4 regions of the Rhizorhabdus antheiae genome follow, and region 1 is predicted to be linked to each of the others. Evidence: predicted binding sites of a transcription regulator. Region 1 holds the regulator's gene; each other region holds the start of a gene.
What was found. The regulator LexA, encoded in region 1, represses DNA repair genes until DNA is damaged. The targets are predictions, from matches to a motif close to GTTCCNCNCTTGTTCT.

Region 1 (7,789 bases):
CATTTCCACAAGTCGGGTCTCTATGGCGCGCTCGCCAATATCGTTGCCATTCCGCTGACCACCTTCCTGATCATGCCGGCCGAGGCGCTGGCGCTGCTGTTCGATGCGGTCGGCCTCGGTGCGCCCTTCTGGTGGATGACGGGGCAGGCGCTGTCGGGCCTGCTCTGGCTCGCCCGCACTGTGGCCGAGGCGCCTGGCGCGGTGACGATGCTGCCGACCATGGGGCGTCTGGCCTTCGGGCTGTTCATCGTCGGCGGGCTGTGGCTCGCATTGTGGCGGACCGGCTGGCGGCGCTGGGGGCTGCTGCCCTGCACCCTCGGGACGCTTCTCGCCCTCACGGCGCCTGCGCCGGATCTGCTCATCACCGGGGACGGGCGGCATGTCGCCTTCGTTCTCGGCGACGGCCGCGTCGCGCTGCTGCGCGAGAGGGCGGGCGATTATGTGCGCGGCATGCTCGGCGAGGCGGCGGGGCATGATGGCGAAGCCCTGCCGGTCGACGCGCTGATGCAGGCGCGCTGCTCGACCGACCTGTGCGTGACCGAGATCGCGCGTGGCGGACGGCGGTGGCGCATCGCGGCGACGCGCAGCCCTTATCGGCTCGACTGGGCGCGCTTCACCCGGATCTGCGCCACCGCCGACATCGTGATCAGCGACCGCCGCCTGCCGCGCGGCTGTCGCGCGCGCTGGTTGACGATCGACCGCCGCCTGCTCGCGCGCACCGGCGGCATCGCGATCGACCTCGACCGAGGCGGGGTCGCCACCGTCGCGGCCGAGGCGGGGCATCATCCCTGGGTGAGGTTCGACCGATGAGCCTCGGAGCGAGGATGGCCGGCATTGGCAGGCGATAGGGATCGCCCTATCAACCGCGCGATCGAACATAGGGAGAGAGATGATGGAATTGCGCTACGTCACCGTCGGCACGAACGACATGGAAAAGGCGCTCGCCTTCTACACCGACCTGCTGGCCACGCAGGGCGCGACCAAGATGTTCGACCATCCGAGCGGCGGCGCGGTGTTCGGCAAGGATGGGGCCCCGATGCTGGGCCTGGTCCGGCCGTTCGACGGCAAGGATGCGACGGCCGGAAACGGCACGATGATCGCGTTCGAGCTGGAAAGCCGCGAGGCGGTCGATGCCTTCCACGCCAGGGCGCTCGCGCTGGGCGGTGCCGACGAGGGTGCGCCGGGCGAGCGCGGCCCCGGCTTCTACATGTCCTATTTCCGCGATCTCGACGGCAACAAATTCTCGGCCTGCAAATTCGGCTGAGCGCCGGTCGGCGCCCGGCTCCTCGACGGGGCCGGGCCTGCCGATCGGATCAATAGCGCCGCAGAAGCCCTGCGAGCTTGCCCTGGATCTGCACCTGATCGGGGCGATAGCGCTGCGGATCATAAGAGCGGTTCGCCGGATCGAGGCGGACCATGCCGCCCTCGCGCCGGAAATATTTCAGCGTCGCCTCATGGTCGGCGATCAGCGCCACGACGATTTCGCCGTCACGCGCGGTCTCGGCGCGGCGGATCAGCGCATAGTCGCCATCGAGGATGCCGGCCTCGACCATCGAGTCCCCGGACACTTCCAGCGCATAATGTTCGCCCGGCCCCAACAGCGCGGCGGGAACCGAGAGCGAACTCTGCCCCTCCATCGCTTCGATCGGAAGGCCGGCGGCGATCCGGCCGTGCAACGGTATCTCGAGCACATTCTCGTTCGCGGCCTGCGGCACGATGGCGGGCGCTGCCGCCTTCGCCTTGGTCGCGGATGCGGCGACCTTGCCCGTCATTTCCGGAACGCGCAGCACCTCGAGCGCACGGGCGCGGTTGGGCAGGCGGCGGATGAAATTGCGTTCCTCGAGCGCGCTGATGAGGCGGTGGACGCCCGACTTGGACTTGAGCTCCAGCGCTTCCTTCATCTCCTCGAACGAAGGTGAGACCCCGGTCGCCGAGAGGCGCTCCTGGATGAAGCAGAGCAGTTCATGTTGCTTGCGCGTGAGCATGGTCTTTGACCCCATCGGGAACGGACGGGGAACATTTAGGCAACCGCAGGAATCTTGTCAAGCGAGGGGCAGCACTTCGACTTCCACACCCGCCGGGAGGGCTTCCGCCTCCGCCTCGCGGACGATCAGCAACTCCGCCTGCACCAGCGCCGCGAGCCCCGCGCTGTCCTGTCCCGACAGCGGTTCCACGCCGCCCCCCGCCCAGCGCGCGCGGACATATTCGGCGCGGTTGCCGGTCGCCGGAAGGGGGGCCGTAAGGCGCGCAGTGATCGGTGTAGGCACGGGGTGGGCGGCGCCCAGAAGGTGGGCGATCAGCGGCTTGGCGAACAGCATCGCGGTGACGAAGGCCGACACCGGATTGCCGGGCAGGCCCAGTATGATCGCATCGCCCAGCGTGCCGATCATCACAGGCTTGCCCGGCTTCATCCGGACCCGCCAGAAATCGATGGTCGCGCCAGCCTGTTTCAGCGCCGGGAGCACCAGATCATGATCGCCGACCGATGCGCCGCCGGTCGTCAGGATGATGTCGCTTTCGCCCGTCATCCGCGCAAAGGCGGTGGCGATGGCGTCGAGGTCGTCGCGGACGATGCCATGGTCGGTCACGGTGCAGGCACTGCGGCCGAGCAGCGCGGCGAGCATCGGGCCGTTGGAGGCGGGCAGAAGCGCGCCTGGCGTCGGCTCACCGGCCGGCACCAGCTCGTTGCCGGTCGAGAGCAGCCCGATCCGGGGGAGCCGCCGCACGGGCAGGTTTCCGTGGCCCCCGCTCGCCGCCAGCGCGATTGCCGCCGGGCCGATCGCGCTGCCCCGGGCGAGCAGCGGCGAGCCGTCTCGGAAATCGCCGCCGGCTGGCCGGATGTGCGCGCCAATCGCGGGCGGCCCTTCGCCCGTCATGGTCAGCCGATCGCCGTCGCGTGTCGCTTCTTCCTGGATGAGGATCGTGTCCGCGCCGGCGGGCACAGGGGCGCCGGTGAAGATACGGGCGGCCTCGCCCGGCTCCAGCGCACGGTCCAGCCCGCCGCCGGCCGCGCTTTCGCCGATGACGGTCCAGGGCCCCGGTCGTTCGGCGAAGCGGATCGCATAGCCATCCATCGCCGACAGATCCATCGCCGGCTGGGTACGGCGCGCGAAGACGTCCTGCGCGGCGTAGCGGCCCAGGGCATCGATGAGCGGGACGCTCTCCTCGGACAGCGGGCCGCGTAGCGCGAGCATGCGCGCCTGGGCTTCCGCGACCGGTATCAGCGCCATCAGTCGGCCGTCCAGTCGCCCGACCGGCCGCCGCTCTTCGCCAGCAGCCGCACGTCGGCGATGCGCATGCCGCGATCGAGCGCCTTTGCCATGTCGTAGATCGTCAGCAGTGCGACCGAGACGGCGGTCAGCGCCTCCATCTCCACGCCGGTGCCATAGGTCGTGCCGACCGTGGCAGTGGCACGGATGCCGTCGGTTTCGATGGCCAGGTCGAGCGTCACGCCGGTGATCGGCAGCGGATGGCAGAGCGGGATCAGATCGGCGGTCTTCTTCGCCGCCATGATGCCGGCAACGCGGGCCACCGCGAGCACGTCGCCCTTCTTGACCGCGCCCACCCGGATCGCCTCCAGCGCATCCGCTGCGATCAGGATGCGGCCTTCGGCAACGGCCTCGCGCCGGGTTTCGGCCTTGGCCGAGACGTCGACCATGCGGGCCGCGCCGTCCTTGTCGAGATGGGTGAGCCCGCCGCTCATGCGCCGGTGAGCAGGCGGCGGGTGGCAGCCGCGACGTCGGCCTCTCGCATGAGGCTCTCGCCGACCAGGAAGCAGCGCACGCCATGCTCTGCCATCGCGTCGAGATCGGCCTTCGAGCCCAGGCCGCTCTCGGCGACGAAGGTGCAGCCGGCGGGCGCGCGGCCGACCAGTTCATAGGTCCGCGCGAAGTCGACGGTGAAGTCGCGCAGGTCGCGGTTGTTGACCCCGATCAGCCGCGAACGAAGGGCCGTCGCGCGCTCCAACTCCTCGGCGTCGTGGACTTCGACCAGCACGTCCATGCCCCAATCGAGCGCGGCGTCCTCGATCTCGACCATCTGCGCGTCGGACAACGCCGCGACGATGATCAGGATCGCATCGGCACCCAGTGCGCGGGCCTCGGTCACCTGCCACGGGTCGACCATGAAATCCTTGCGCAGCGCGGGCAGGGCACAGGCTGCGCGCGCCTGAACCAGATAGTCGTCATGGCCCTGGAAATAAGGTTCGTCGGTCAGCACCGAGAGGCAGGCAGCGCCGGCCTCCTGATAGGCGCGCGCATGGGCGGGCGGATCGAAATCGGCGCGGATCAGGCCCTTGGACGGAGATGCCTTCTTGATCTCGGCGATCAGGCCATAGCCGCCGGCGGCGACCTTCGCGTCGAGTGCGGCGCGGAAACCGCGCGGAGCCGAAGCGGCGCGTGCTCGGTCGGAAAGGTCGGAAAAGGCGATCGCGGACTTGCGCTGCGCCACCAGCGCGCGCTTGACGTCGCAAATCTCGGTCAGCTTGTTGCTCATCGTCGCGCGGCATAGCCCCGGACGCAGTGCGGGTCCAGCATGGGCCGAGCGGGAAAGGGGGCGCGCCGTCCTCCCTTGTCCGGTCGGCGCCGACGGGTTAGCGGCCCGACGATCGCCGGGTGGGGGACAGCGTCAGGCGTTTCCCTTGCGGAAGATGAACTCCAGTTCGTCGTCCGACAGCGGTTCGTTGAACCGGCATCCGGCTTCGAAATCCTTGGACCAGACCACCCGCGCGGCCAGCGCCTCGCTGTTGGGCAGCTTGAGGGTGATGCTGGTGGACAGCGGCAGGTCGCAATAGACTTCGAGCCGCGCGCCATGTTTGGAGACGTCGATGATCCGGCACAGCGCGCGTTCGGGATTGCCCGAGGCGCCATAGCGGGCGCGGATGTCGGCCGGCAGTCTCTCTTCCCGGCGGCGCGACGGTTTGATGACGGTGACTTCGGCAGAAAGCATCGATTTCCCTCTCGATCCGGGAAACATGGCTAACATGCCGTTGATTATGAATGCGTAAAGACCGTCCGAGTCGCGCGGTTGCCGCTCGGCTCTTCAGCGGGGCTGAAAGGCTTTCGCGCCGGTTCGCCACAAGACGAAGGCATAGCTGTCTGCCGCCAGTGCGTCCGATTGCGCCCGGGTCGATCCCACGCCATGCCCCGCATCGAAGTCAACGCGCAGCAGCACGGGGTTGCCGCTGCTCGTGGCGGCCTGCACCCGGGCGGCGAACTTCGCCATGTGCCACGGCGCCACACGCGGGTCGGTCGCGCCGGTGATGCAGAGGAGGGCGGGATAAGGCGTGCCGTCGCGCACCGCCTGATAGCTGTCCATGTCGTACATGATCCGGAAGCTCTTCGCGTCGACCATCGGCCCCCATTCATCGATGTCCGATACATTCTGTTCGGCGGTGTAGCGGATCGGATTGGCCCAGCCGACATTGGAGATCACCGCCGCGAACAGATCGGGCCGCTCGGTCATGGCGCGACCGACGGTGATGCCACCGGCGGAGGTGCCCGAAATCGCCAGATGCCGGGGGCTGGTCAGCTTGTCGCGGATCAGCGTCTCGCAGGTGTCGATCAGGTCGCGCCACGTATTGGGCTTGGTTTCCTTCTGTCCGCCCTTGTGCCACTCGCGGCCATATTCGCCGCCGCCGCGCACATTGACCACGCAATAGACGCCGCCTTCGTCGAGGAAAGCCAGCAGGGAGGCGGAGAAGCGCGGCGAGTAGGAATATTGATAGGCGCCATAGGCGGTCGCCAAAGTGGGTGCGGTGCCGGTCCGCCTCAGGCCGCGGCGATAGATCAGCGTATAGGGTATCTTCGTCCCGTCCCGCGCGGTCGCGAAGGCGCGTTCGGTCATATAGGGGCGGACGTCGATCGGCGGCGGCGGGTTGATCCCGATGTCGCTGACCGTGCCGGCGCGGTCGACCGCCCAGATGCTCGACGGCTGGAGCCAGCCGCTGAGGTTGAGGAAGGCGCCGTCGCGGCTGGTGCTGGTGAACAGGCCGCCGATCGAGCCTTCGTACGGCAGCTTGATCGCTTCGACCCGGCCGTTGCTCAGACGCGAGAGCGTCTCGATGCCGCCGTCCATGACGGTGACATAGACGCCGTCACGCGCGGCGCTCAGGCTTTCGATGACCGAGGGCCCTTGCGGGATCACTTCCCGGGCAGAGGCGATGTCGGGCTTGCCGGCGGAGGTCAGCACGACACGGCCGCGACTCGCGCCCTTGTTGGTCAGCAGATAGAGATCATCCCCCGTCAGCGCTGTCGATACGACGATGTCATCGAGCGTCGCTACCCGAGCGAAACGCGGGGTGCCGCCGAGCAGGTCGGCGAGCGGCACGGTCCAGTAGGAGCCTTCCGGCCGGACGTCACCCACTCCGACCAGGCAGACCGATGCATTCTCGCTCGTCTGGACCGACGGGATCTGCGTCTCTCCCATCGGGATGTCCGGGTACATGCCCCGTTTCAAGAGGACGCGGTCGGTAGCCGGATCGGTTCCCAGCCGGTGGAGGCGGCATTCTCCGTCCAGATAGAAGCGCGGCGTACCCCTTGGATTGACGAAGGCGATGTAGAAGAAGCCCGATCCGTCGGGCAGCCAGCCTGTCACGCCGAAATCGGTGTTCTCGATCCGCTCGGGCAGGACTTTGCCGCCCTTCACATCCATCACATGGAGGATCGATGCTTCCGAGCCGGCCGCAGACAAGCCGTAGACGAGATGCCCGCCGTCGAAACTCGGCTGCCACCAGTCGAGCGAGACATGCGCTCCGTCCATCGTCATCACGGTGGGATCGATCAGGACGCGCTCTTTCCCGGCCGCGTCGCGCACGATCAGCCGGAAATTGTCGGCACCGGCCGGTCGTTGTTCATAGAAGAGCAGGTCGCCGGCGGGAGCCACGCGGAGGGTGAGCGCGGCATCGCCGGAAAGAGCACTGATGCGCTTCGCCAGCGCGGCGCGTCCCGGAAGGGCATCGAGCGCTACGCGCGTGCCGGCATTCTGGCCTCGCAGAAAGGGCAGCCAGTCCGCGTCCTTCGGGTCTTCCATCCAGCGATAATTATCGGTGACCCGGGTCCCGTAATAATCGTCGATGGCCGGTTGGATACGGGCGACGGGCGTTGTCGGCGACGACGTGCCCGCGCGGACGCGGGTGGCCGACAAGGCGATGGCGGCTCCGCTCGCGGCGAGCAGCGTACGGCGATCGAGAGACAAGGACATCTGGCAGGCTCCGGCCCCGGGTGATGGCCTAATCTTGCGAGTGTCTCCGCCATGCGCGCAAGGCAAATCCGCCGCCGGCACGCCGGCGGCGGATGCGTTCGTGCGAACGTCGCGATCGATCAGAAGCTGTAGTTCAGGCTGAACACCGCCTGCCGCGTCACGCCGGGCTGTGCCCAGCTGCCGTTGACGTTGTTGCGGACGGTCGTGACATATTTCTCGTTGGTGAAGTTCTGGACATTGACCTGTGCCTTCAGCTGGTCGCTGATCGGGTAGGACAGCATCAGGCGGTGGATGGTGTAGCTCGGCACGCGGTAGCCGACATAATTGCCGGCGGCGAGTTGGGCCACGGTCGGCTGGTTGAGCAGGAAGCTGCCCTGATAGGTCAGGCCATAGCCCACCTCGAGCCCGAAACCGAACCGATAGGTGGTGAACAGGCTGCCCGAATGTTTCGGCGTGTTTAGCAGTTCATAGCCGCGCGTGGGGTCGGGGAAAGCGACACTGTTGCTGCAGGCGGTGCCGGGGTTGGCGAGACAGAAGTCGGATACGCCCTGCAGCACCTTCGACTTGAGATACATATAATTGGCCGAGA
Region 2 (7,789 bases), on a different contig from region 1:
GATCTCCATCAGCTGCTGATATTCCAGCTGATCGCGCAGGATCGTCATCGTCTCGACCAGGCTGTCGCGGGCGACGTGCAGCGCATATTCGCCGACGCACTGGCGCAGCTCGATCAGGCGCACGCCAAGGGCGGCGGTCACCGCCTCGGCAAACCCGTCCTTGGCCGCGAAACGCGGGAAGGTCAGCGACGTGTCACTCATCTCTCGAGCGTCCCCACGCGGCGAATCTTACGCTGCAATTGCATGATGCCGTAGAGCAGCGCTTCGGCGGTCGGCGGGCAGCCGGGCACATAGATGTCGACCGGCACGATCCGGTCACAACCACGCACGACCGAATAGCTATAGTGATAATAGCCGCCGCCATTGGCGCAGGAGCCCATCGAGATCACATATTTGGGCTCGGACATCTGGTCATAGACGCGACGCAGTGCCGGGGCCATCTTGTTGCACAGCGTACCGGCGACAATCATCACGTCCGACTGGCGCGGAGAGGCGCGCGGCGCGGCGCCGAAGCGCTCGAGGTCGTAGCGCGGCATGTTGACGTGGATCATCTCGACCGCGCAGCAGGCAAGACCGAAGGTCATCCACCACAGCGAGCCGGTCCGCGCCCACTGGAACAGCTCCTCGGCGGAGGTGACCAGAAAGCCCTTGTCGTTGACCTCGGCCTGCAGCGACTTGAAGAAGTCGGCATCGGGCTGGACGAGATCGCCGCCGAAGCCTTCCAGCTTGTGCGGATTGCGCGCCGGATCGAGCGTCACTCCCATTCCAGGGCTCCCTTCTTCCACGCGTAGATGTAACCGATCGTCAGTTCGACCAGGAAGATCATCATCGAGGCCCAGCCGGCAAAGCCGATGCCGCCCAGCGACACGGCCCATGGATAAAGGAAGGCCGCTTCGAGATCGAAGATGATGAACAGGATCGCGATCAGATAGAAGCGCACGTCGAACTGCGCACGGCTGTCCTCGAAGGCCGGGAAGCCGCATTCATATTCGGTGAGCTTCTCCGGGGTCGGCTTGTGCGAGCCGGTCGCGCGTGACACGAGCATCGGCAGGAACACGAACGCGCTCGACAAAGCGAGAGCGACCCCCAGGAAGATCAGGATCGGTAGATATCCAGCGGCGACTGACGCCATGAACAGGCTCCGAGCAGAGGGCCGGGAATCCGGCCTTTGGCGCGACCTTTAGGCGCGCCGCATGTGCGAAGCAAGGTGTCGGGGAGTGAGAATGACTCGCAAAAAGGTCAGTGATTCCCGCAGATTTCCGGGAAGCTGGTCCTTGGTGCAGGCGCGCACCCGCACCGCCGCCCACGAGCGGCGGCGCGACGCCCTCAAAGCCCCTTGACGCCCTGCGCGACGAGCTTGTGCAGGCGCGTGGCCAGCCCGTCATTGGTGGCGAGATATTCGTTGCGCTCGTGCATCCGGTCGCCACCGCGGAAATCGCTGACGAAGCCACCCGCCTCGCGCACCAGCAGGATGCCGGCCGCCACGTCCCAGATCTTGAGCTCCGACTCCCAGAAGGCGTCGAACCGGCCGGCCGCGACCCAGGCGAGGTCGAGCGAGGCGGCGCCGAAGCGACGGATTCCGGCGATCTCGGGCCCGACCTGGGCAAAGATGGCGCTCCACTTGCGGATATCGCCATGGCCGAGGAAGGGGATGCCAGTCGCGACCAGCGCATCGGCGAGTTCGCGGCGGGCGGACACGCGCAGGCGACGGTCCTGCAACCAGGCGCCCCGCCCCTTTTCCGCCCAGAAGCTCTCGTCGGTCAGCGGCTGATAGATCAGGCCATGGCTGACGTCGCCGCGCGCCTGGCCCGGCCGGGCCGGCTCCTCGACCGCGATCGAGATGGCGAAGTGCGGGATGCCGTGGAGGAAGTTGGTCGTGCCGTCGAGCGGGTCGATGATCCAGCGCGGCTTGTTGGGATCGCCCTCGATCTCGCCGCCCTCCTCCAGCACGAAGCCCCAGTCGGGACGCGCGCGCTTGAGCTCCTCGACCAGCGTCTGTTCGGCGCGCTGGTCGGCCATCGACACGAAGTCGGCCGGGCCCTTGCGGCTTACCTGCAGCTGCTGGACCTCGTTGAAGTCGCGGCGCAGGCGTGGCGCGGCCTTGCGCGCGGCGCGGTCCATGACGGTGATGAGGCCGGAATGGCTGACCAAGATACTTCTCCGTTCGTGCCGGCCGGGCGGCACTGACTACGCGATACAGGGGCCCGCCGACATTCGGGGAGGGGCCGATACAGGCGGGCCGGCCCGGAGACCGGCCGCGCGATCAGGCAGGATCAGTCCGCGCGGCGGACATATTCCTGGCTGTAGACGTCGACGACGATACGGGTGCCGCTGGCGATGTGCGGCGGCACCATCACGCGGACGCCGTTCTCGAGCAGCGCGGGCTTGTAGCTGGACGAGGCGGTCTGCCCCTTCACCACGGCATCGGCCTCGACGATCAGTGCCTCGACGGTGTCGGGCAGCTGCACCGAGATCGGGCGCTCGTCGTAGAGTTCCATGACGACGTCCATGCCGTCGTTGAGGAAGGCGGCGGCATCGCCGAGCAGATCGCGCGGAAGCGTGATCTGCTCGTAGCTATCCTTGTCCATGAAGGTCAGGTCCTCGCCCTCGGCGAACAGGAACTGGAAATCCTTGGTGTCGAGGCGAACGCGCTCGACCGTCTCGGCGGAGCGGAAACGGACGTTGTTCTTGCGCCCGTCGATCAGATTCTTCATCTCGACCTGCATATAGGCGCCGCCCTTGCCGGGCTGCGTATGCTGGATCTTGACGGCGCGCCAGATGCCGCCTTCATATTCGATGATGTTGCCGGGACGGATGTCCACGCCGCTGATCTTCATGGTTCACCTGAGACTGAGGATTTGAAAGAGCCGGCGCGGCCATAGCCGCAGCGCCGGAAAAGGGCAAGGCGAGTCCATTATCCGGGGCTTCCCGGCAGCGGTCGTCAGGCTTCGAGGGGCCGGGACGAAGTGAACGAAAGGGAAGATGCCCGACGGCGCGGTACATTGCGGTTCACCTGCCCTGCCGATCGCGCTACATCATGCGGATGAATACAGTCTTCTTCATCCTCATCCTGCTCGCGGTGATCGCCACGGTCGTCGCACTGGTGCGGGGAATCATCGCCTTCCTCAAGACGACGGAGGAAGACCTCAAGGCAGGAACGGTCAGCCGATCGGGCCTGCAGCAGAACAAGATGATGCGGATGCGCATCGCCTTTCAGGCGATCGCGGTGATCCTGGTCATCCTGCTGCTGATGATGAGCCGGTCCTGAGCCGCCCACTCCCATGGTCAGGCTGAACAGAATCTACACCCGCACGGGTGATGCGGGCGAAACGGGCCTCGTCGACGGATCGCGCCTGCCCAAATGCGCGCCGCGCATGGCAGCGATCGGCGACGTCGACGAGCTGAACTCGGCGATCGGCGTCGCCCTGACCCACGATATGCCGGAGGCGGCCGGCGCGAAGCTGTCGCGGATCCAGAACGAGCTGTTCGACCTCGGCGCCGATTTCGCCACGCCGGGCCCCGACTTCGCCCCGTCCGAGATGGTGCTCCGCATCGTCGAATCGCAGGTCGAGCGGCTCGAGACCGAGATCGACGAGATGAACGAGGCGCTGGAGCCGCTGCGCAGCTTCATCCTGCCCGGCGGCCATCCGGCGGCGGCCGCGATCCATCTGGCGCGGGCGATCTGCCGGCGGGCCGAGCGGTCCGCCGTCGCGGCGGATCGCGACGCGGGGCTCAACCCGGTCGGCATGGCCTATGTGAACCGCCTGTCCGATCATCTGTTCGTGCTGGCCCGCTGGATCAATCTGGCGGGATCGGGCGACATATTGTGGAAGCCGGGGGCGACCCGCTGAACGGGACCGCACGCCCGGCGGCGCGGACGACCGCGCCGGTCAGACGTGCGAAACCGCCTCCATCGCGTCGGGATCGCCGATCATCCGGTCGAGCAGGATGAATCCCACCGACATGAAGACCAGAGCGATCAGGAGCGACTGCACAAGCTCCCGGCGACTGATCAGACCAAGCATCGCAACGTCCTCCACCAACGGAAAGCCGTGCCCCTTCTAGGCGATAGAGGGTTGAGAAACGCTTAACCACTGCCCACATCGGCGGCCGACGGACCGCCTTGCGCGCGGCGAACAAATCTGGAACATTCCCGACATGCTCACACATATCTCGGTGCGCGGCGCGCGCGAACATAATCTCAAGGGCGTCGACGTCGACCTGCCGCGCGACAAGCTGATCGTGATCACCGGCCTGTCGGGATCGGGCAAGTCCAGCCTTGCCTTCGACACCATCTATGCCGAGGGCCAGCGGCGCTATGTCGAGAGCCTGTCGGCCTATGCTCGCCAATTCCTGGAGTTGATGCAGAAACCCGACGTCGATCATATCGAGGGCCTGTCCCCGGCCATCTCGATCGAACAGAAGACGACCAGCCGCAACCCCCGCTCGACCGTTGCGACGGTGACCGAGATCTACGACTATATGCGCCTGCTATGGGCGCGCGTCGGCGTGCCCTATTCGCCCGCGACCGGCCTGCCGATCGCCGCGCAGACGATCAGCCAGATGGTCGACCGCATCCTGCAGTTGAAGGAGGGCACGCGCTTCCTGCTGCTCGCCCCGGTCGTGCGTGGCCGCAAGGGCGAGTATCGCAAGGAACTGGCCGAATGGCAGAGGGCCGGCTTCAGCCGCGTCCGCATCGACGGCGAGAATTACGAGATCGAGAACGCCCCGGCGCTCGACAAGAAGTACAAGCACGACATCGAGGTGGTGGTCGACCGCCTCGTCGTCCGCGAAGGCATCGAGACCCGGCTGGCGCAGAGCCTCGAAACGGCGCTGCGCCTGGCTGATGGCCTGGCCTTTGCCGATCTGGTCGACACGACCGTGGCCGAGGCGACCGTACAACGCCCCTCCACCGGCTTCGCCGGTCCCCCTCCCCGTTCCGGGGAGGATCAGGGAGCAGGCAATCCTCCCCGGCACGGGGAGGGGGACCAGCCGCAGGCTGGTGGAGGGGCAGCCGTCCGCGAAATGCCCGTCGCCTTCCAATATGGCGAGGCGCTCGCCGATGCCGCCGGCAAGACCACTGGCGGCATGAAGAAGACGGGCATCCCCGCCAACCGCATCACCTTCTCCGAGAAGTTCGCCTGCCCCGTCTCGGGCTTCACCATCGCCGAGATCGAGCCCCGCCTTTTCTCGTTCAACGCGCCACAGGGCGCCTGCCCGGCCTGCGACGGCCTCGGCGAAAAGCTCTATTTCGATCCGCAGCTGGTCGTCCCCAACGAGGCGCTGTCGATCAAGCAGGGCGCGGTCGTGCCCTGGGCCAAGTCGAACCCGCCCAGCCCTTATTATATGCAGGTGCTGAGCTCGGTCGCGCGCGCTTATGGCTTCAAGCTCGAGACGCCCTGGAACGAGCTGCCGCAGGAGCATCGCGACGCGGTCCTCTACGGCACCAAGGGCAAGGCCATCACCCTGACCTTCATCGACGGGCGCAAGAGCTACGACGTCCAGAAGCCGTTCGAGGGGGTGATCCACAATCTCGAGCGCCGCATGCTGGCGACCGAGAGCGCCTGGATGCGCGAGGAACTGTCCAAATATCAGAGCGCAGCCCCTTGCGAGGTCTGCGGCGGCGCCCGCCTCAAGCCCGAGGCGCTGGCGGTGAAGATCGCGGGCGAGGACATCTCGATGTCGACGCGGCGCGCGGTCGGCCCCGCCCTCGCCTTCTTCCGCGACATGCCCAACCATCTCAACGAGCAACAGCGCGCGATCGCCGAGCGCATCCTCAAGGAGATCGTCGAGCGGCTGGGCTTCCTCGACAATGTCGGGCTCGACTATCTCAACCTCGATCGCACCTCGGGCACGCTGTCGGGCGGCGAGAGCCAGCGCATTCGCCTCGCCTCGCAGATCGGCTCGGGCCTGTCGGGTGTGCTCTACGTGCTCGACGAGCCGTCGATCGGCCTCCACCAGCGCGACAATGACCGGTTGCTGATCACGCTGCGGCGTCTGCGCGACCTCGGCAACACCGTGATCGTGGTCGAGCATGACGAGGACGCGATCCGCACCGCCGACTATATTCTCGACATGGGGCCGGGTGCCGGCGTCCATGGCGGCGAGGTCGTCGCCTCGGGCACGCTCGACCAGATCCTCGCGCATGAGGACAGCCTGACGGGGGCCTATCTGTCGGGCCGGCGGATGGTCGACGTTCCGAAGAAGCGGCGCAAGGGCAATGGCAAGAAGCTGACCGTCCACGGCGCGCGCGCCAACAATCTGAAGAACGTCACCTCATCCATTCCGCTGGGCACCTTCACCTGCATCACCGGTGTGTCGGGATCGGGCAAATCGAGCTTCACGATCGACACGCTCTACGCTTCGGCCGCCCGCCAGTTGAACGGGGCACGGGTCGTGGCCGGCGCGCACGACAAGATCAGCGGCCTCGACCATTGCGACAAGGTGATCGACATCGACCAGTCGCCGATCGGCCGCACCCCGCGCTCGAACCCGGCGACCTACACCGGCGCCTTCACCAATATCCGCGACTGGTTCGCCGGCCTGCCCGAGAGCGAGGCGCGCGGCTACAAGCCGGGGCGTTTCAGCTTCAACGTCAAGGGCGGACGCTGCGAGGCCTGCCAGGGCGACGGCGTGCTCAAGATCGAGATGCACTTCCTGCCCGACGTCTACGTTACGTGCGACGTGTGCCACGGCGCGCGCTATAATCGCGAGACGCTGGAGGTGAAGTTCAAGGGCAAGTCGATCGCCGACGTGCTCGACATGACGGTCGAGGATGCGGTCGAGTTCTTCAAGGCGGTGCCCCCGATCCGCGACAAGATGGCGATGCTGGCCGAGGTCGGCCTCGGCTATGTCAAGGTCGGGCAGCAGGCGACGACGCTGTCGGGCGGCGAAGCGCAGCGCGTCAAACTGGCCAAGGAATTGTCGCGCCGGTCGACCGGCAACACCCTCTACATCCTCGACGAGCCGACGACCGGCCTGCACTTCGAGGACGTCCGCAAGCTGCTCGAAGTACTCCACGCGCTGGTCGAGCAGGGCAATACGGTGGTGGTGATCGAACATAATCTGGAGGTCATCAAGACCGCCGACTGGATCATCGACCTGGGCCCCGAAGGCGGCGTCCGGGGCGGCGAGATCGTCGCGGAGGGGACGCCGGAGAAGGTCGCGAAGGAGCCGCGCAGCTATACCGGCCATTATCTGAAGCCGCTGCTGGAGGCGGGTGCGCAGGTGGCGGCTGAGTAGGTTTCCCGGCGCGCATCGCAGAGACTTGCCCCGTCCCGCTCCTCACCCCACCTTCCCGACCGACCCACCCGGAGCGTGACGGCGCATGTGCAACGAGGTGGCCCGCCGGATCGAGCTGGGCCTGATACGACAGGATTTCGCCGAGTTGCGCATCCCGCTGCGCTTCAGCGAAGGGGTGCCGAACATGGCGCCGTTGCCGAGCGTGCGGATCACGGACCGGACGGTGATCATCCGCGCCGCGCGCGATGCGTCCACCCAAGCGGCGTACGAGGCTCCCGACATGGCGCTGGCCGCCGAACTGGTCACCCGGCGATGGAGCTGGCCGGGGGCCTCGGGCAAGCCGGTCTACAACTACCGCAGCGAGGGACGCGATTTTCGCAATTCGGCGCGGCAGGGCCGCTGCCTGGTCCCGGTCGACGGATTCTACGAGTTCACCGCGCCCGCCGATCCGCGCGCGAAGCGCAAGGACAAATGGCTGTTCCGCTGGAACGCGCGCGACTGGTTCGCGATCGCCGGCCTGTGGAAGAGCGATCCCGCCATCCCCGAT
Region 3 (7,789 bases), on a different contig from region 1:
ATTCGTAAGGGTGCCTAGTCTGGCAGAAACCGAAGCGTGGCTGTCTGCTCGAAAGGTGGCCTACGAAGCAGCGCTACCTGATTTGCATAAGAAGGCTAAGGGCGAACCGGTTCCAACGATAGACGAATTCTCTTTCGACTATGACGGCCCGGACAACAGCTTTTCGACGCATACTGACAGGTTCCTCGTCGATGGCGCAGAGCTTCGAACGTTCTTGTTGGAGGTTCCGGCCGGGGAGTATGTTGTTTATGGAGTTTCTGTCGGCGGCCGCGCGCTAATCACATGCAATTGCTTGGGAACCGTGGCCTTCGATGCTCGCCCTGGAGTAATAGTCAATATCGGTACGCTTTATGCCGATAAGGTACACAAACAATCCCCGCTGACCCAACTTGAATCGAATGTTGGACCGTCGATGTTCCGTTACGGTTGGATCATGGGACAAGCGCTGGTTCCGCCTAAAAATGGCGAGCCTACACCCGAGGTTCTACGCACATTTCCTGTAGAGAATGCTCGATTTCGGGCAATTGGCCCATTTCACGATCGACACGCGGTAAACGTCAATCGATTGGCGCCAATACCGGGGGTGCTGGCTTATGATCATGGCAAAGTCGTCGATCTGAATCCCGCACAGGCTGCGGCAGCCCGCTGATGGTCTCCATGGCACCGCGTATCTCCTCTTCCAAAGAGCGGTCGATAGACGTTTAGTGGCAGCCGCCGTTCGCCGTTCGCCGTTCGCCGCGCGTCAGCAGTGCGGCGAGCTGCGCGCTCGCTCGTTCTTCGCGGGGATCGCTTGTCATGCTGATGGCGGCTTGTTCATTATTGCCCAATTTCTCAGACGGCTTGCCTGCGATGCAGTCATGGTTGCGCGTTCGCAGCGAATGCCCTTCATTTCCGTCCAGACGGCCAATCGCTGGTGTCGAAGTCCGGATGTTGGAAGGAGACGATGCTCGCCAGATGAGCAGCCGCCCTTGGCTCATCGATTGGATGCTCCGGCAAATTGGCTAAGGCTTGGAAGTTGGCAACACGCTCGGGCGAGGCAAGTTGCTCGCTCAGTTCTATCAGTCGCGGCTCGTCGAAGGCGCCGATCGCGAAACTGATGTGGGTTCCCCCAAATTCAAAGGTGAGCGGCGTTCCGCACTCCCGACAGAAGCCCCGGCGCACCTTGTTCGAACTCTGGAAATGGCTTGGCTGTCCACGAGTCCACGTCACTGCGTCGAGCCGAGCCCCGACATAAGGCCCAAAGAGCCCGCCCGTTGCTTTCTGACACATCCGGCAGTGGCAAATATGGGCGTCGTCCAGAAGGCTCTCGACGCGGAAGCGCACTGCGCCACACTGACATCCTCCAGAACTCGCCATAGTGTGTAGCCTTTCGCACCCGCTGCCATCCGTGCGAAGCCGAAGCCTGTCCCTGCCCGCACCTTGCTTGTCATGATGGTGGGGATGATGTACCCCTTTTGTTCGATATTCAAGAGGACTCCCCCGATCGATGGCGAAGCCGCAGAAGCGTTATGTCTGTCAGGCCTGTGGCAGCGTGGCGACGCGCTGGCAGGGGCAGTGCGCCGACTGCGGCGAGTGGAACAGCCTGGTCGAGGAGAGCAGCAAGGCGACGGTCTTCTCGGCCAAGCATGACCTTCGGACGGGCGGGCGGGCGATCCAGATGGTCGGGCTCGACGCCGATATCCCGCTGCCCAAGCGCTGGAGCACCGGCATCGCCGAGTTCGACCGTGCGATGGGCGGTGGGATCGTGCCGGGTTCGGCGACGCTGATCGGCGGTGATCCGGGCATCGGCAAGTCGACTCTGCTGCTGCAGGCGGCAGCGCGGATGGCGATGGCGGGGCAGCCGGTCGCCTATATTTCTGGTGAGGAAGCGGCCGATCAGGTGCGGCTGCGCGCGCGCCGCCTCGGCCTCGGCCAGTCGCCGGTGCAGCTGGCCTCGGCGACCTCGGTGCGCGACATCCTGACCACGATGGAGCAGGCGCCGCCGTCGCTGCTCGTGATCGACTCGATCCAGACGATGCACAGCGACCAGATCGAAGGCGCGCCGGGCACGGTCAGCCAGGTGCGCGCCTCCGCGCAGGAACTGATCCGCTTCGCCAAGGAGCGCGGCACCGCCATCGTGCTGGTCGGCCATGTCACCAAGGACGGCTCGATCGCCGGCCCGCGCGTGCTTGAGCATATGGTCGACACGGTGCTGAGCTTCGAGGGCGAGCGCAGCCATCAATATCGCATCCTGCGCGCAGTGAAGAACCGCTTCGGCGGCACCGATGAGATTGGCGTGTTCGCGATGGCGGAGGAGGGGCTGAGCGAGGTCGCCAATCCCAGCGCGCTGTTCCTGACGGCGCGCGGGGAGGGGGTGAGCGGGGCCACCGTCTTCCCGGCGATGGAGGGGACCCGGCCGGTGCTGGTCGAGATCCAGGCGCTGACCGTGCGGCTGCAGAGCGGGGCGACCCCGCGCCGGGCGGTGGTCGGATGGGATTCGGGTCGGCTGGCAATGATATTGGCGGTGCTCGAGGCGCGCTGCGGGCTGAGCTTCTCGACCGCCGAAGTCTATCTCAACATCGCGGGCGGCTACCGCGTGTCCGATCCCGCCGCCGATCTGGCGGTCGCGGCCGCGCTGGTGTCGGCGCTGGCCGAACGACCGGTGCCGATCGACTGCGTGCTGTTCGGCGAAATCGCCCTGTCCGGAGAAGTGCGCAGCGTGGCGCATGCGCCGCTGCGGCTGAAGGAAGCGGCCAAGCTCGGTTTCACCCAGGCCTGGGCGCCTGCGGCCAAGGATCCGCCGGGCAAGGCAATGCGGCAGGAGAGCTTTTCGAGCCTCGGCGCGCTCGTTGACCATATCCTCGGCCGCCGGTAGCAAGCCGGGCCTATGTATGGATTGACCGGCCTCGACATCATCGTCCTGCTCGCTATCTTCGGCGGGGGGCTGTTCGGCGTGCTGCGCGGCTTCGTGTCCGAGGTGATCTCGCTCTTCTCCTGGGTCGCCGCGATCTTCGCGCTCAAGCTGTTCCACGCGCCTGCGACCAAGATGGCGATGGGATTCGTCGGCAATTCCAGCGGGGCGAGCGTGCTCGCCTTCGTGCTGATCTTCCTGATCGTCTATGCTGGCGGCAAGCTGGTTGGTGCCTCGCTGGGGCAGCGGATGCGGACCTCGGTGCTGGGGCCGCTCGACCGCGTGCTGGGCTTCGGCTTCGGCGCACTTAAGGGGCTGATCATCGTCACGCTCGCCTATCTGCTGATCAACCTCGGCTATGACACGCTCTACGGTGCCTCGTCGGAGCGGCCCGGCTGGATGCGCAACTCGCGCACCCACCCCCTGCTCAACGCCACCGGGCGCGCGATCGTCGACTGGGTCGGCCATCGGCGCAAAGCCGGCGGCTTGATCGGCGACGACAAGACCGCCTCCAAAGCCACGCAATAAGACCCAAGCGGCGCGCAGCGCTTGCGGTGCTGCATGTTCTTGTTATGTTCTATCCATGCCCGACTCGTCGAAACCGCTGCCACCGCCCGTCCACGGGCGCGGCGCCGCCAGTGGCGGCCTGAGCGGGCGCTTCGACGATCGGGCTCGTGAGAGCGACGGAGACTGGCTCGATGCGCGCGAAAGCATCGACGGCGAGGGCCCGGTGCTGCGGACCGAGGTGACGCTGGAGAAGCCCCGGACGATCATCACGCACAATCGGTCGCCTGACATTCCGTTCGATCGATCGATCAATCCCTATCGCGGCTGCGAGCATGGCTGCATCTATTGCTTCGCGCGACCGACCCACGCCTATCACAATCTGTCGCCCGGGCTCGACTTCGAGACCAAGCTCTTCGCCAAGCCCGACGCACCCGAGCTTCTGCGGCGCGAACTGGCGCGGCCCGGCTATCGTTGCGAGCCGATGGCGATCGGGACCAACACCGACCCCTATCAGCCGGTCGAAGCGCGGATGCGCATCATGCGCGGGCTGCTCGAGGTGCTGGCCGAGCATGACCATCCGGTCGCCATCACCACCAAGTCTGCGCGCATCGTTCGCGACATCGACATTCTCGGGCCCATGGCGGCGAAAGGCTTGGCGGCAGTGATGATGTCCGTGACGACGCTCGATCCGCTTGTCGCCCGCCGGATGGAGCCACGCGCTTCGGCGCCAGCGCGCCGGATCGTAGCGATCGAGGCGATGGTGAAGGCCGGAATCCCGGTGTCGATCAGCGTATCGCCGGTGGTGCCCGCCATCACCGACCATGAGATAGAGGCGATCGTCGAAGCCGGGGCGAGGGCTGGTGCGAGCGGGGCCTTCTCTATCGTCGTGCGGCTGCCGCACGAGGTGGCGCCGCTGTTCCGCGAATGGCTGGCCGTCCACTATCCCGACCGCGCCGCGCGGGTGATGGCGCTGATCGGCGATATGCGCGGCGGGAAAGACAATGAGGGCGCCTTCTTCGATCGCTTCCGGCCCAAGGGCGCCTATGCCGCCACGCTGCTTGCGCGCTTCCGGCTGGCCTGTCGCAAACAGGGGCTTAACGGCGCGCGTTTCGCGTTGCGCACCGATCTCTTCCGTGCGCCGGGCCAACAGCTCGCCCTGTTCTGACCGGCGTTAAGAGGTTGTTTCACCTGCGATTCCGCAACCGCGACCCTGCTCGTTCGTTTTTCGCCCAACAGAATGAGGAGAGAGTACCATGTTGGAAGACAAGACGACGCGGGGTTTCGCGATCGGTGCGGCAGCGGGCCTGACCGCAGGCCTCGCCGCCAATGCTGTGCGCAAGATTTTCGTCCAGGCGCCGACGATGATGGCAGGCGAGTGGGACGAGGCTCTGGCCGCCGAACATAAGGCGGTGCTGGCGCTGTTCGACCAGTTGGAAGCGACCGACAATGACCATAAGGTGCGTCGGGCGATGCTGCTGACCCAGATTGGCCATGCGCTCGCCAAGCATGCGATGGAGGAGGAGAATGCCGTCTATGCGGTGCTGCGCACACATGGACAGGCGGCCGATGCCGACAAGCTCAACGGCGACCATGGCTATGTGAAGCAATATCTGTTCGAACTGGGCGAGATGGACAGCGCCCACCCCCAATTCCTCGCCAAGGTCGGCGACTTCCGCGCCATGCTCGAGGACCATATGCAGGAGGAAGAGAACAAGATCTTTCCGCGCCTGCGCGGTCTGCTCAGCGATGAGGAGAGCACCAAGCTGACCCGTGCGATGAACCAGGAAGGCCTGAAGCTGGCGTAACGCATGACCGGGGCCGGCGCGTGCCGGTCCCGCTCAGCGCTCGGTCAGGCGCGGCATCAGCTCGACGAAGTTGCAGGGCATGTGGCGGCTGTCGAGCTGATAGACCAATATATCGTCCCAGCCGTCCTTCACCGCGCCGGTCGAACCCGGCAGCGCGAAGATATAGGTGCCGCGCGCGACCCCGGCGGTGGCGCGGGACTGGATCGTCGAGGTGCCGATCTTGGCATAGCTGAGCCAGCGGAACAGCTCACCGAAGCCGGGAATTTCCTTGTCCCAGACCCGCGCGAACGCCTCGGGTGTGACGTCGCGTCCCGTCACCCCGGTGCCGCCGGTCGTGATCACGCAGTCGACTTCGGGGTCGTCTATCCAGCCGTGCAGCCGCGCCACGATCAGGTCGACGTCGTCGCGGACGATCGCACGGTCCGCCAGCACATGGCCGGCGCCCTCGATCCGCGCCGCCAGCGTATCGCCCGATTTGTCGGTCGAAAGATCGCGGCTGTCCGACACGGTCAGGATGGCAATGCGCACCGGGTGGAAAGGCAGGTCTTCCTTGATCGGCATCTTGGCCCCCGTCAGTCGGCCGCGGCGGTCGAGCCGATCGCCGTCAGGCGGACGGCCGGCTGGCCGGGCAGGCCCGGAAAGCGCGGCCACATACCCTGCGCGATGGCGGTCATGCTGACCGGCTTGGCGCCCGAATGCTGCTGATACATCCAGTAATTCCGCAGGACGATCGCGACATAAGCGCGCGTCTCGACGAAGGGGATCGATTCGATGAACAGCAGCGGGTCGGCCAGATTGCGGCCCCGCGCATTCCAGTTCGCCACCGAATTGGGCCCGGCATTATAGGCGGCGATCACCTTCGGCAGCAGCCCGCCGGTGGCGCCCGCATTGTCCGCCAGTTCGCGCAGATAGGCCTGGCCCAGTTCGAAATTGGTGGTCGGCTGGAACAGCGAACCCGTGTCGACCGAACGGCCGAGATGGCGGGCGACCATCTGCGCGGTGCCGGGCATCAGCTGCATCAGGCCGCGTGCGCCCGCCGAGCTGACGGCATCGGTGCGGAAGCGCGATTCCTGCAGCGCATGGGCGAAGACCAGCGACTTGTCGACCCGCCAACCCGATTCCGGGGTCCAGGCCGGCATCGGATAGCGCGCGGCCGGAGAAAGGCGCGCGCCCGACGGGCCGTTCTGCGCCAGCCAGATCTGCGCTGCCGGGAGGTTGAGGCGGGCGGCAAGATGGATCAGCGATTCATGGTCGCGGCTCTGCCCGATCCGCGCCTGATGGCGGAGCATCGTCTCGGCCAGGGTCGTTTCGCCGATCTCGGCCAGCGCCGTCGCGCGGCGGACATTGGGGATGGTGCCGATTGCGGCCCAGTCGCCAGCGGTCAGCTTGACTCCGCCGTCGCGGCCATCGTCGATGCCGAGCGCGGCCTTGGCGATCAGACCGTAGAAGGTTTCGCCCATGCGCGCGGCGGTGCGCAGGCGCGGCTCGATCCGCTCGGGGTGCTGGCAGGCCATGTCGGCGCGGCTGGCCCAGAACAGGCCGGCGGCCATCATCTCCGGGTCGCGCGCGCGGCTGCCGACCTCTTCGAAGGCCATGCCGGCGGCGGCGCAGTCCCTCTGGCGCCAGGCGGCGAGCCCAGAAACCCAGCTCGCCTGCACCGCCCAGTCGCCCGTTCCGACGCGGGCGAGGTCGGCGACGCGGCGCGCATTGGCGTCGTCGCCGGTCAGATAATAGGACCAGGAGGTCCGCTGCAGCCATTCGGCCTGCGCCTCGGGCGATAATTCGGGCAGCTTCGCCTGGACCAGCGCCTCACCCTCGCTCGGACGGTCGTCGCGGAGCAGAGGCAGCGCCTGCTGGGCAAGTGCGGCGGCCGCCCGGTCATTCTTCAGGCTGCGCGCGGTCTGACGCCGTGACGGCCCGGCGAAACGGACGAGGTCACGCGCCACGGGAAGGCCTGGGGCGGATAGGCCGCGCTTGGCCGCAATCGCCGCGACGTCCGGCGCCTCGGGCAGGTCGGCCGCACCGGTCAGCAGCGCGGCGAGCCGGTCGTCGGCCGCCTTGGGTGACCCCTTGGCCAGGATCAGTTCGGCCTGGGCCACGTCGGTCAGCGGGCCGTTGGGCAGGGCGTCGATCCCGGCCTGCGCGCTGGTCCAGTCGCCCGCACGGATCGCGGCGAAGATCGAGCGATAGGCGGTCTTCTGCTCGGCGGTGAGGCCGGAGGCGATCGCCAGCGGCTGCGCGGCCGCTGCGAGCCCCGCCGCTGCGGTCGGTATCACCGTCTGTGCCGTGGCGAGAGACGGCGCGAACAGCATCGAACCGGCGAGGAGAAGGGATCGCATCATGAAAGCAACTTCATCAACAATTGGAGGTCTTCCCAGGCGCGGCGCTTCTGCTGCGGGTGCTGAAGCAGCGTCCGGGGATGGAAGGTGGCGACCGCCTTGATCGCGCCACCGGGGATCTGGACATCGTGGACCGAGCCGCGCGCCTCGACGAAGCCCTTGCCAAGGAAGGCGCGCGAAGGTTGTTCGCCCATCAGCAGCAGCGCGCGGGGGCGGGCCAGCGCGACATGGTGCCGCGCGAGTTCGCT
Region 4 (7,789 bases), on a different contig from region 1:
CGCGAAGATGGTCCGCGATGACGCGGTGCGAGGCCTTGAAGTCGCCGTCGGTGGCGCTCCTGGTCAGTTCGCCCGAGGCCGCGATCAGCGTCTTGAAGGTGTCGGTGTCGTAATTGTCGTGGACGCCCTGCATCACGGCGGCGATGCGCTCCAGCCCCATGCCGGTGTCGATCGACGGCTTGGGCAGATCGATCCGCGTCTCCTTGTCGACCTGCTCATATTGCATGAAGACGAGGTTCCAGATCTCGACGAAGCGATCGCCATCCTCGTTCGGGCTGCCCGGCGGACCGCCGAAGATATGGTCGCCATGGTCGTAGAAGATTTCCGAACAGGGACCACAGGGCCCGGTGTCGCCCATCGACCAGAAATTGTCCGAGGTCGGGATCCGGATGATCCGGCTTTCGGGCATGCCGATCTTCTTCCACAGCCCGAACGCCTCATCGTCGGTGTGATAGACCGTCACCGTCAGCCGGTCGGGGGCAATGCCCCAGGTGCCGGTGATCAGATTCCAGGCCAGCGAGATCGCCCGTTCCTTGAAATAGTCGCCGAACGAGAAATTGCCGAGCATCTCGAAGAAGGTGTGATGCCGCGCCGTATATCCGACATTATCGAGGTCATTGTGCTTGCCGCCGGCGCGCACGCATTTTTGCGAAGACGTCGCGGTGGTGTAGCCGCGCTTCTCGAGACCGGTGAAGACATTCTTGAACGGCACCATCCCCGCATTGGTGAACATCAGCGTGGGATCGTTGTGCGGCACCAGCGGCGCCGACGGGACCAGTTCGTGGCCCTCCCGCGCAAAATGATCGAGGAAGGAGCGGCGGATGTCGTTGGTCGAGGTCATGCCAGCGACTTAGGCGAGAGCCGACCGCTTCTCAAGCGGTGATGGTGGTTTCGCGGGATGTCGGTGATGCTCGTCCCGACGGCGCCATGCCGTCACGGATCGGGAAGCCACCGATCAGGCGGCCGATGCCGGCTCGTCCAGCCATCCCCGCTCACGCAGATGGGCGATGCGGTTTCTGGCGACGGGCACACGCAGTCCATTGGTCAGCAGCAGCACGACCGAGCGGCCATCCCGCTCCCACCGGTCGATCGCGCGGCGGTCGACCCACCAGGACCGGTGCACCTGCATACCGCGCTCCTCGTCGAGCGCCGCCACAACGTCCCGCAACACCCCGTGGTGCAGATAGGATCGGCCAGGAAGATGGACGCGGACATGATGGTCCTCCATCTGCAAGCACAGCGCGAGTTCGAGCAAGTGATCGGGCAGAGCTGCAGGATGATCGAGTGCGAGCGGATCAGGGGCGTTGTCCGGTACGGACAGCCCCGGCTGAGGCATGGCGGTCAATACCGAGGGGCCACCCGCCCGCCAGAAGGATGGCCTGTTCCGGCCCATCTCGATCCAGGTCAGGGCCGCCATTGCCGGCAAGGCGACCATGATCGTGAGACCATACCAGTCGAACATCGACATGGCGGCGGCGCGGCGCGGCCAGAAGGCATAGGTCTGGAGCGCGCCCAGCAGGGCCAGCGGAACGCTCGTCACGATGACCGCCGCGAAGAAACAGAAAAGTGCCGGAAAGCCCCGCCGCCGCCCGGCGTCCAGCGCTGCGACCATGGCCGGCCAGAGAAGGAGGCTGCCGATCCAGAACAGGCAGGTCCAATAGGCCATTCGCCGGAAGACGTCCGACTCATAACTACCGAAAGGACCGAGCAGGCCGAATTCGAGACCGGCCAGGGTCGCCCAGCCCAGGACGCTGGCCCATCGCTCGGGGCGCTTGAGAAGGTCGCTCGATTCCACAGTGCATCATTGCTGCAAAGCGTGGGCTGACGGCAAGTGGCTTTGCCGTACCGTTCGCCAGTTCGCCCGCTCGCCCATTCGCGAAGCCGGGCTCGCCGCCGCTCAACGCCGGTGACAGGTTCATGCCCGACCGGCGGATCAGCAGGAAAGGCGGGTGATGTTACAACGCGTACGGAACTTCATGCGGCGGCGCGATGATGGAACGGCCGGACGACTGAACATGCTGCTAACCCTGATGAATGAGCGGCTCGCTGCCGAATTCCGGCCGACCGTGACCTATGTCGGCAACAACCGCGTACTTGTCGGGACCCGCGTCGGCGACCGCACCATCGCTTATTATGTCGAAGCAGACGACCGGCTGCTCAGTCCCTGGTTCATCGTCACAGGACAGTTCGAAACCGAGGTGACCAACTATCTGCTCCGACACCTTCGTGCGGACAGTCACTGTATCGATGTCGGAACCAATTTCGGCTATTATAGCTGCCTGATGGCGCGCTTCTGTCCGGCGGGCCGCGTCCTCGGCGTCGAGGCCGATCGCCACATCGCCGAACTGGCAAGGGACAATCTGTTCATCAACGGCCTCCACGAAAGAGGCGATGTCATCTGGGCGGCTGCGTGCGATCGCAACGAGGACATAACCCTGTACCGCCGCATGTCGCGGTCCGGGAATACGAGCATCGTCGATATGGGGGAGAGCTTCACCACCCATATGGGCGAACAGCCGTCCCAGCCTTTCACCGTGCAGGGCCGCAAGATCGACGACCTTGCGGATCGGCTCGGCGGCCGGGTCGATTTCATCAAGATCGACGTCGAGGGGGCCGAACCTCTGGCGCTGCGTGGTGCCGCCGATGTCATCCGCGACAATCGGAATTTGTCGATCGTGATGGAATGGTCGCCCGGGCAGATCGCGGCCGCTGGATTCGATGTCGCCGAGTTCGTCGACGAAATCGATGCGCGGGAGCTGCAGGTCTCGATCCTGGAGCGGCACTCGGAGAGGCCCCTCCACATCTCCAAGCTGGCAAGCCTGCCCTATCAGGCAGCGATCATCTTGAAGAGAAGCCGGACACGATAGACCCGCTTGCCCGACCAGCGTCAGGCATAGGCATAGGGGCCGCCCTTTTCCAGGGCGGCAGCATAAGCCGGTCGCTGGTGGATCTTGTCGAGCCACTCGCAGATGTTCGGGCGCCGCCCATCGAGTTTCAGCCGCTGGCGCGCCGCCTCGAGCGGAAAGCTCATCATGATGTCGGCGGCAGAGAAACTGTCGCCAGCAAACCAGCTGTGGCGGACCAGCTCGCTTTCGACATAGTCGATATGGGTCATCGCCATGCCGGTGACGATCTTGCGTGCCGGCCAGCCAAAGGGCCCCATGCGGTCGATGACCAGCTTGAGCAGCAGCGGTGGCATCAGCGAACCCTCGGCATAGTCGAGGAAATAGCGCCAGCGCAGCGCGCCATCGGCGTCCTCGGGCGGACCGAGTTGCCCCCCTGCCAGCGCCACGAGATATTCGAGGATCGTCGCGGTCTCGGCCACGATGCGGCCGTCATGCTCGACGACGGGGGATTTGCCGAGCGGATGGACGGCCTTCAACTCGGGCGGCGCCAGCATCGTCTTGCGATCGCGTTCGTAACGCTTGACCTCATAAGCGAGGCCAAGCTCCTCGAGCATCCAGAGAACCCTCTGGGACCGCGAATTTTCGAGATGGTGGACGATGATGGTCAAGATACGGCTCCGGCGATGAAAACCGGCTCCGCCCCCGTCAGCCCGGCTCGTTCACATAGACCGCCATTTCATTACCGGAAGGCTCCCGGAAGTGAAAGCGCCGCCCGCCCGGAAAGGCAAAGATCGGCCTTGTCACCACCCCGCCCGCGCCTTGCACGGCAGCAAGGCTGGCTTCGAGATCGTCTGCCTCAATGATGGGCAAGGGAGCGGAGGGCGCATCCTCGCCATGGCCGTTCAGACCCAGATCGCTGGTGCCCCCTGCTCCCGCCGCGACGGTACCGGCATAAGCCGGACCGAAGACGGTCAGGGACCAGCCGAAGGCCGCCTCGAAAAACTGCCGGCTCGCCGCGACATCGGCCGTCGGGAGCTCGACATAGTTCAGCCGCGCGGTTGGCGCGCGATCAGACATCGTCGTCTTCGGACGGGCCGGCCATCAGCGCCTCGCCGACATCCTCGGCATTGCCGCGAATGGCCGCTTCGAGCTTCGCCGCGAGTTCGGGATTTTCGCGCAGATAATTTTTCGAATTTTCGCGACCCTGCCCGATGCGGATCGAGTCATAGCTGAACCAGGCGCCCGACTTCTCGACCAATCCGGCCTTGACGCCGAGATCGAGCAGCTCGCCCACCTTCGACACGCCTTCGCCATACATGATGTCGAACTCGACCTGCTTGAACGGCGGGGCGACCTTGTTCTTCACCACCTTGACGCGGGTCGTGTTGCCGACGACGTCCTCGCGGTCCTTGATCGCGCCGGTGCGACGGATGTCGAGACGCACCGATGCGTAGAATTTCAGTGCGTTGCCACCCGTCGTCGTCTCGGGCGAACCATACATCACGCCGATCTTCATGCGGATCTGGTTGATGAAGATGACAAGGCAGCGCGACCGGCTGATCGAACCGGTGATCTTGCGCAGCGCCTGGCTCATCAGCCGCGCCTGCAGACCGACATGGCTGTCACCCATCTCACCTTCGATCTCCGCCCGCGGAACCAGCGCGGCGACCGAATCGATCACCAGCACGTCGATCGCATTGGAGCGCACCAGCGTATCGGTGATCTCGAGCGCCTGCTCGCCGGTATCCGGCTGCGAGACGACCAGTTCGTCGATGTTGACGCCAAGCTTCTTGGCATAGACGGGATCGAGCGCATGTTCGGCGTCGATGAAGGCGGCCGTACCACCGGCCTTCTGCGCCTCGGCGATCGCATGAAGCGCGAGCGTCGTCTTGCCCGAGCTTTCCGGCCCGAAGATCTCGACGATGCGGCCCCGCGGAAGGCCGCCGATGCCCAGCGCGATATCGAGGCCGAGCGAGCCGGTCGAAACCGCCTCGATCTGCATCGTCTCGCGACTGCCGAGCTTCATCGCCGAGCCCTTGCCGAAGGCGCGATCGATCTGCGCCAGCGCGGCTTCAAGGGCCTTCTGCCTGTCCATATTAGCTGCTTCCTTTTCGGATCCGATGAGCTTCAACTGCGCCGACATTGTGCGTTCTCCCCTCGTAGAGCGGGCCATCCGAAACCTCAAACTGGAAGTTACGTACCGCAGATGTTCCATGAGAACAAGAGAAGAACTTTCTTATTTTGTTCCAGCCCTAGCCTCGCACATGATCGGCCAGCGCCTCGCGCGCCGCCTGGCAGATCTGCTGGACGGAGAAGGGCTTGGGGAGGAAGCCGATATTGTCGATGTCGATCGATTTGCGGAGTTGCTCCTCGGCATAGCCGGACATGAAGATGATCGGCAGATCGGGCCGCTTCGCGCGCGCCGCGCGCGCCATGGTCGGACCGTCCATCGTCGGCATCACCACGTCGGAGATCACGAGATCGATCTGCTGCATGCGGTCCTCGAGGACCTCCAGCCCCTCCTCGCCATTGGTCGCGGTGAGGATCTTGTAACCCTGCCGGACCAGCGCCCGTTCGGCCACCGCGCGCACCATGGCCTCGTCTTCGACGAGCAGAATCGTGCCGGTGCCCCACAATTCCGTGCTGACTTCCTTCACGGCCGCCCTTGGCGCGGCCGTCCCGGCGGGCGCCTGATGTACCGGAAGGTAGATGACGAAGCTGGTCCCCCGCCCGATCTCGCTCTCGGCGAAGATGAAACCGCCGGTCTGTTTGACGATGCCGTACACCGTCGACAGGCCGAGACCAGTGCCCTTGCCCACCTCCTTGGTCGTGAAGAAGGGTTCGAAGATCTTGTTGAGATTGTCCGTCGGAATGCCGGTGCCGGTGTCGGTCACGCGGAGCGCGGTATATTCGGTGACAGGCATAATCTCGATACCCAGCGCGCGGACGTCGGCCTGCGACACCGCATAGGTCTGGATCGAGAGGGCCCCGCCCTCGGGCATGGCATCCCTCGCATTGACCGCGAGATTGACGATCACCTGTTCGAGCTGCCCGGGGTCGGCACGGACGGTGCCGAGGTTGCGCCCATGGCTGACCTCGAGGCGGATCGTCTCGCCGAGCAGTCGCTTGAGCAGGTTGCTGATTTCCGAGATGATGTCGGGGATCTGCAATATCTGCGGGCGCAGCGTCTGTTGGCGCGAGAAGGCCAGCAGCTGGCGGGTCAGTGCGGCCGCGCGGTTCGAATTCTGCTTGATCTGCTGGATATCGTCATAGTCGCTGTCGCCCGGAATGTGGCGCATCGACATCAGATCGCAATGGCCGATGATCGCGGTGAGGATATTGTTGAAGTCATGCGCGACGCCGCCGGCGAGCTGGCCGACCGCCTGCATCTTCATCGCCTGGGCGACCTGCCGCTTGAGCTTCGACTCCTCGCTATTGTCCTTCAGACTGAGCAGCACGGAGGCCGTGGCGCCCAGTCCCTTGGCCGCCGCTATGGTCAGCGAGACATTCTCCTCCGAGCGGGCCTTGAGACGGACCGACAGGTCGCTCGCCGAACCGCGCCCGGCCGAGAAACGGCGCACCGCGTCCGAAACCGCCGCCTTGTCCTCCTCGACCACCAAATCGCTCGGATAGACGACCGTGGCATCCGGGCCGAGCCCTGCGGCACGGCGGAAAGCCGAATTCATGAACGCCACCCGCCCGTCGCGCTCCGCCAGCGCGAGACCGATCGGCAACATGCCGAGCAGCGCGTGCAGATCGCCCGTCGCATAGCTGCGATTGTCGCCCGCCGCCGACGCATCGTCGAGCATCAGGAACAACGTGGCCTTCATCGTCCCCTGATCGCCCAGCGGGATCTGGATCAGCCGGATCGGATCGGCCGAAGCCGGCTCTGCGGCGAGGCGGATAACGTCGCCGTCGCTGCGGAGCAGATCGGCGAAGGCCCAACCGGACGAAGGCGCCTCGGCCGACCCCAGGGCGCGGCGCAGAAACACCTTGTTCGCGACCAGCCCGATACCATTGCCGTCGACGAGCGCAGCCATCACGCCCGAACTGCCGACGCGGCGTCCTACATCGCTGGTCAGCAGGCGCATGACGTCGCCGATCATGTCGAACCGTCCGGACCGGCGGAAGCGCCAGACGAGATGGTCGTCGGTGCTGCCGGCCCGACGAACGACGACGTCGATCAACCCTCGGTCGCTTGCCAGATTGGCGATCTGCGCGTGCCCGTCACGCCGGGCGGCCACAGCGGCGGCGGCCAGTTGCTTTCGGGCGTCCTCATCCAGCGGCAGCGCCGGGGGCGTCGGCAATCCGCCGAACCAGCTTTCGAACTGGCCATTGGCGCAGATCAGTTCGCCACGCCCACCGGTCACGGCAATGCCCGCGTCGCCGTCCTCGACGATCCCACGCAGCAGCGACACGTCGATATGCCGCATCGGGCGCACGTGGATCTGCGACCGCAGCATCGCCACGAACAGGATCATGCCGATGCCCAGACAGAAAGCGAGCATGAACAGGCCCGCGATCATCAGATCGTCGGTCGCGCCCCAGATCATTCCGGCCATGCCCAACGACGCAACCGCCGTCAGCAACAGCAGCAGCGCGTTGAACATGAAGCGGCCTGTGCCGGCGGAAATGGGCTTGGCGGGATACAAGGTCGACATGCCGCCTAGTTCCCCTGCCCCTTGTCCGCCGTCAAGCGGCGCTTACCAGATCCTGACGCGATCCTGCGGCGACAGATAGAGTCGTTCGCCGGGCTGAACCTTATAGGCCGAGTAGAAAGGATCGAGGTTGCGGACGACCCAGGCGCGCTGGATCGACGGCGAATGCGGGTCGGTCAGCAGCCGCTGCCGCAGATTGGCCTCGCGATAGCTGCGCCGCCAGACCTGGGCCCAGCCGAGGTAGAAGCGCTGATCGCCGGTATAGCCGTCGATCACCGGAGCAGG

Region 2: uvrA (excinuclease ABC subunit UvrA) is a predicted target of LexA. The motif match lies at 4,134-4,149, and genes of this name have one in related genera.
Region 3: radA (DNA repair protein RadA) is a predicted target of LexA. The motif match lies at 1,446-1,461, and genes of this name have one in related genera.
Region 4: recA (recombinase RecA) is a predicted target of LexA. The motif match lies at 5,063-5,078, and genes of this name have one in related genera.

What each region holds. Positions count from the first base shown of each region.
Region 1 is NZ_JBLTWO010000009.1:16,215-24,003, forward strand. It holds gene ACNI3R_RS16100 (ComEC/Rec2 family competence protein) at 1-810, shown strand, start outside; gene ACNI3R_RS16105 (VOC family protein) at 893-1,264, shown strand; gene lexA (transcriptional repressor LexA) at 1,314-1,985, opposite strand; gene ACNI3R_RS16115 (molybdopterin molybdotransferase MoeA) at 2,043-3,230, opposite strand; gene moaC (cyclic pyranopterin monophosphate synthase MoaC) at 3,230-3,703, opposite strand; gene trpC (indole-3-glycerol phosphate synthase TrpC) at 3,700-4,494, opposite strand; gene ACNI3R_RS16130 (PilZ domain-containing protein) at 4,627-4,947, opposite strand; gene ACNI3R_RS16135 (prolyl oligopeptidase family serine peptidase) at 5,041-7,200, opposite strand; gene ACNI3R_RS16140 (TonB-dependent receptor) at 7,320-7,789, opposite strand, start outside.
Region 2 is NZ_JBLTWO010000004.1:98,388-106,176, forward strand. It holds gene ACNI3R_RS09710 (NADH-quinone oxidoreductase subunit C) at 1-201, opposite strand, end outside; gene ACNI3R_RS09715 (NuoB/complex I 20 kDa subunit family protein) at 198-764, opposite strand; gene ndhC (NADH-quinone oxidoreductase subunit A) at 755-1,132, opposite strand; gene ACNI3R_RS09725 (inositol monophosphatase family protein) at 1,327-2,151, opposite strand; gene efp (elongation factor P) at 2,274-2,837, opposite strand; gene ACNI3R_RS09735 (twin transmembrane helix small protein) at 3,044-3,268, shown strand; gene ACNI3R_RS09740 (cob(I)yrinic acid a,c-diamide adenosyltransferase) at 3,282-3,851, shown strand; gene ACNI3R_RS09745 (hypothetical protein) at 3,891-4,025, opposite strand; gene uvrA (excinuclease ABC subunit UvrA) at 4,159-7,242, shown strand; gene ACNI3R_RS09755 (SOS response-associated peptidase family protein) at 7,328-7,789, shown strand, end outside.
Region 3 is NZ_JBLTWO010000010.1:6,572-14,360, reverse strand. It holds gene ACNI3R_RS16995 (hypothetical protein) at 1-649, shown strand, start outside; gene ACNI3R_RS16990 (GFA family protein) at 886-1,356, opposite strand; gene radA (DNA repair protein RadA) at 1,487-2,854, shown strand; gene ACNI3R_RS16980 (CvpA family protein) at 2,867-3,418, shown strand; gene ACNI3R_RS16975 (PA0069 family radical SAM protein) at 3,474-4,562, shown strand; gene ACNI3R_RS16970 (hemerythrin domain-containing protein) at 4,651-5,202, shown strand; gene moaB (molybdenum cofactor biosynthesis protein B) at 5,236-5,763, opposite strand; gene ACNI3R_RS16960 (lytic transglycosylase domain-containing protein) at 5,775-7,544, opposite strand; gene ACNI3R_RS16955 (uracil-DNA glycosylase family protein) at 7,541-7,789, opposite strand, start outside.
Region 4 is NZ_JBLTWO010000002.1:627,316-635,104, forward strand. It holds gene alaS (alanine--tRNA ligase) at 1-841, opposite strand, end outside; gene ACNI3R_RS07345 (LytTR family DNA-binding domain-containing protein) at 956-1,795, opposite strand; gene ACNI3R_RS07350 (FkbM family methyltransferase) at 2,016-2,867, shown strand; gene ACNI3R_RS07355 (glutathione S-transferase family protein) at 2,888-3,514, opposite strand; gene ACNI3R_RS07360 (VOC family protein) at 3,552-3,923, opposite strand; gene recA (recombinase RecA) at 3,916-4,989, opposite strand; gene ACNI3R_RS07370 (hybrid sensor histidine kinase/response regulator) at 5,099-7,507, opposite strand; gene ACNI3R_RS07375 (M13 family metallopeptidase) at 7,550-7,789, opposite strand, start outside.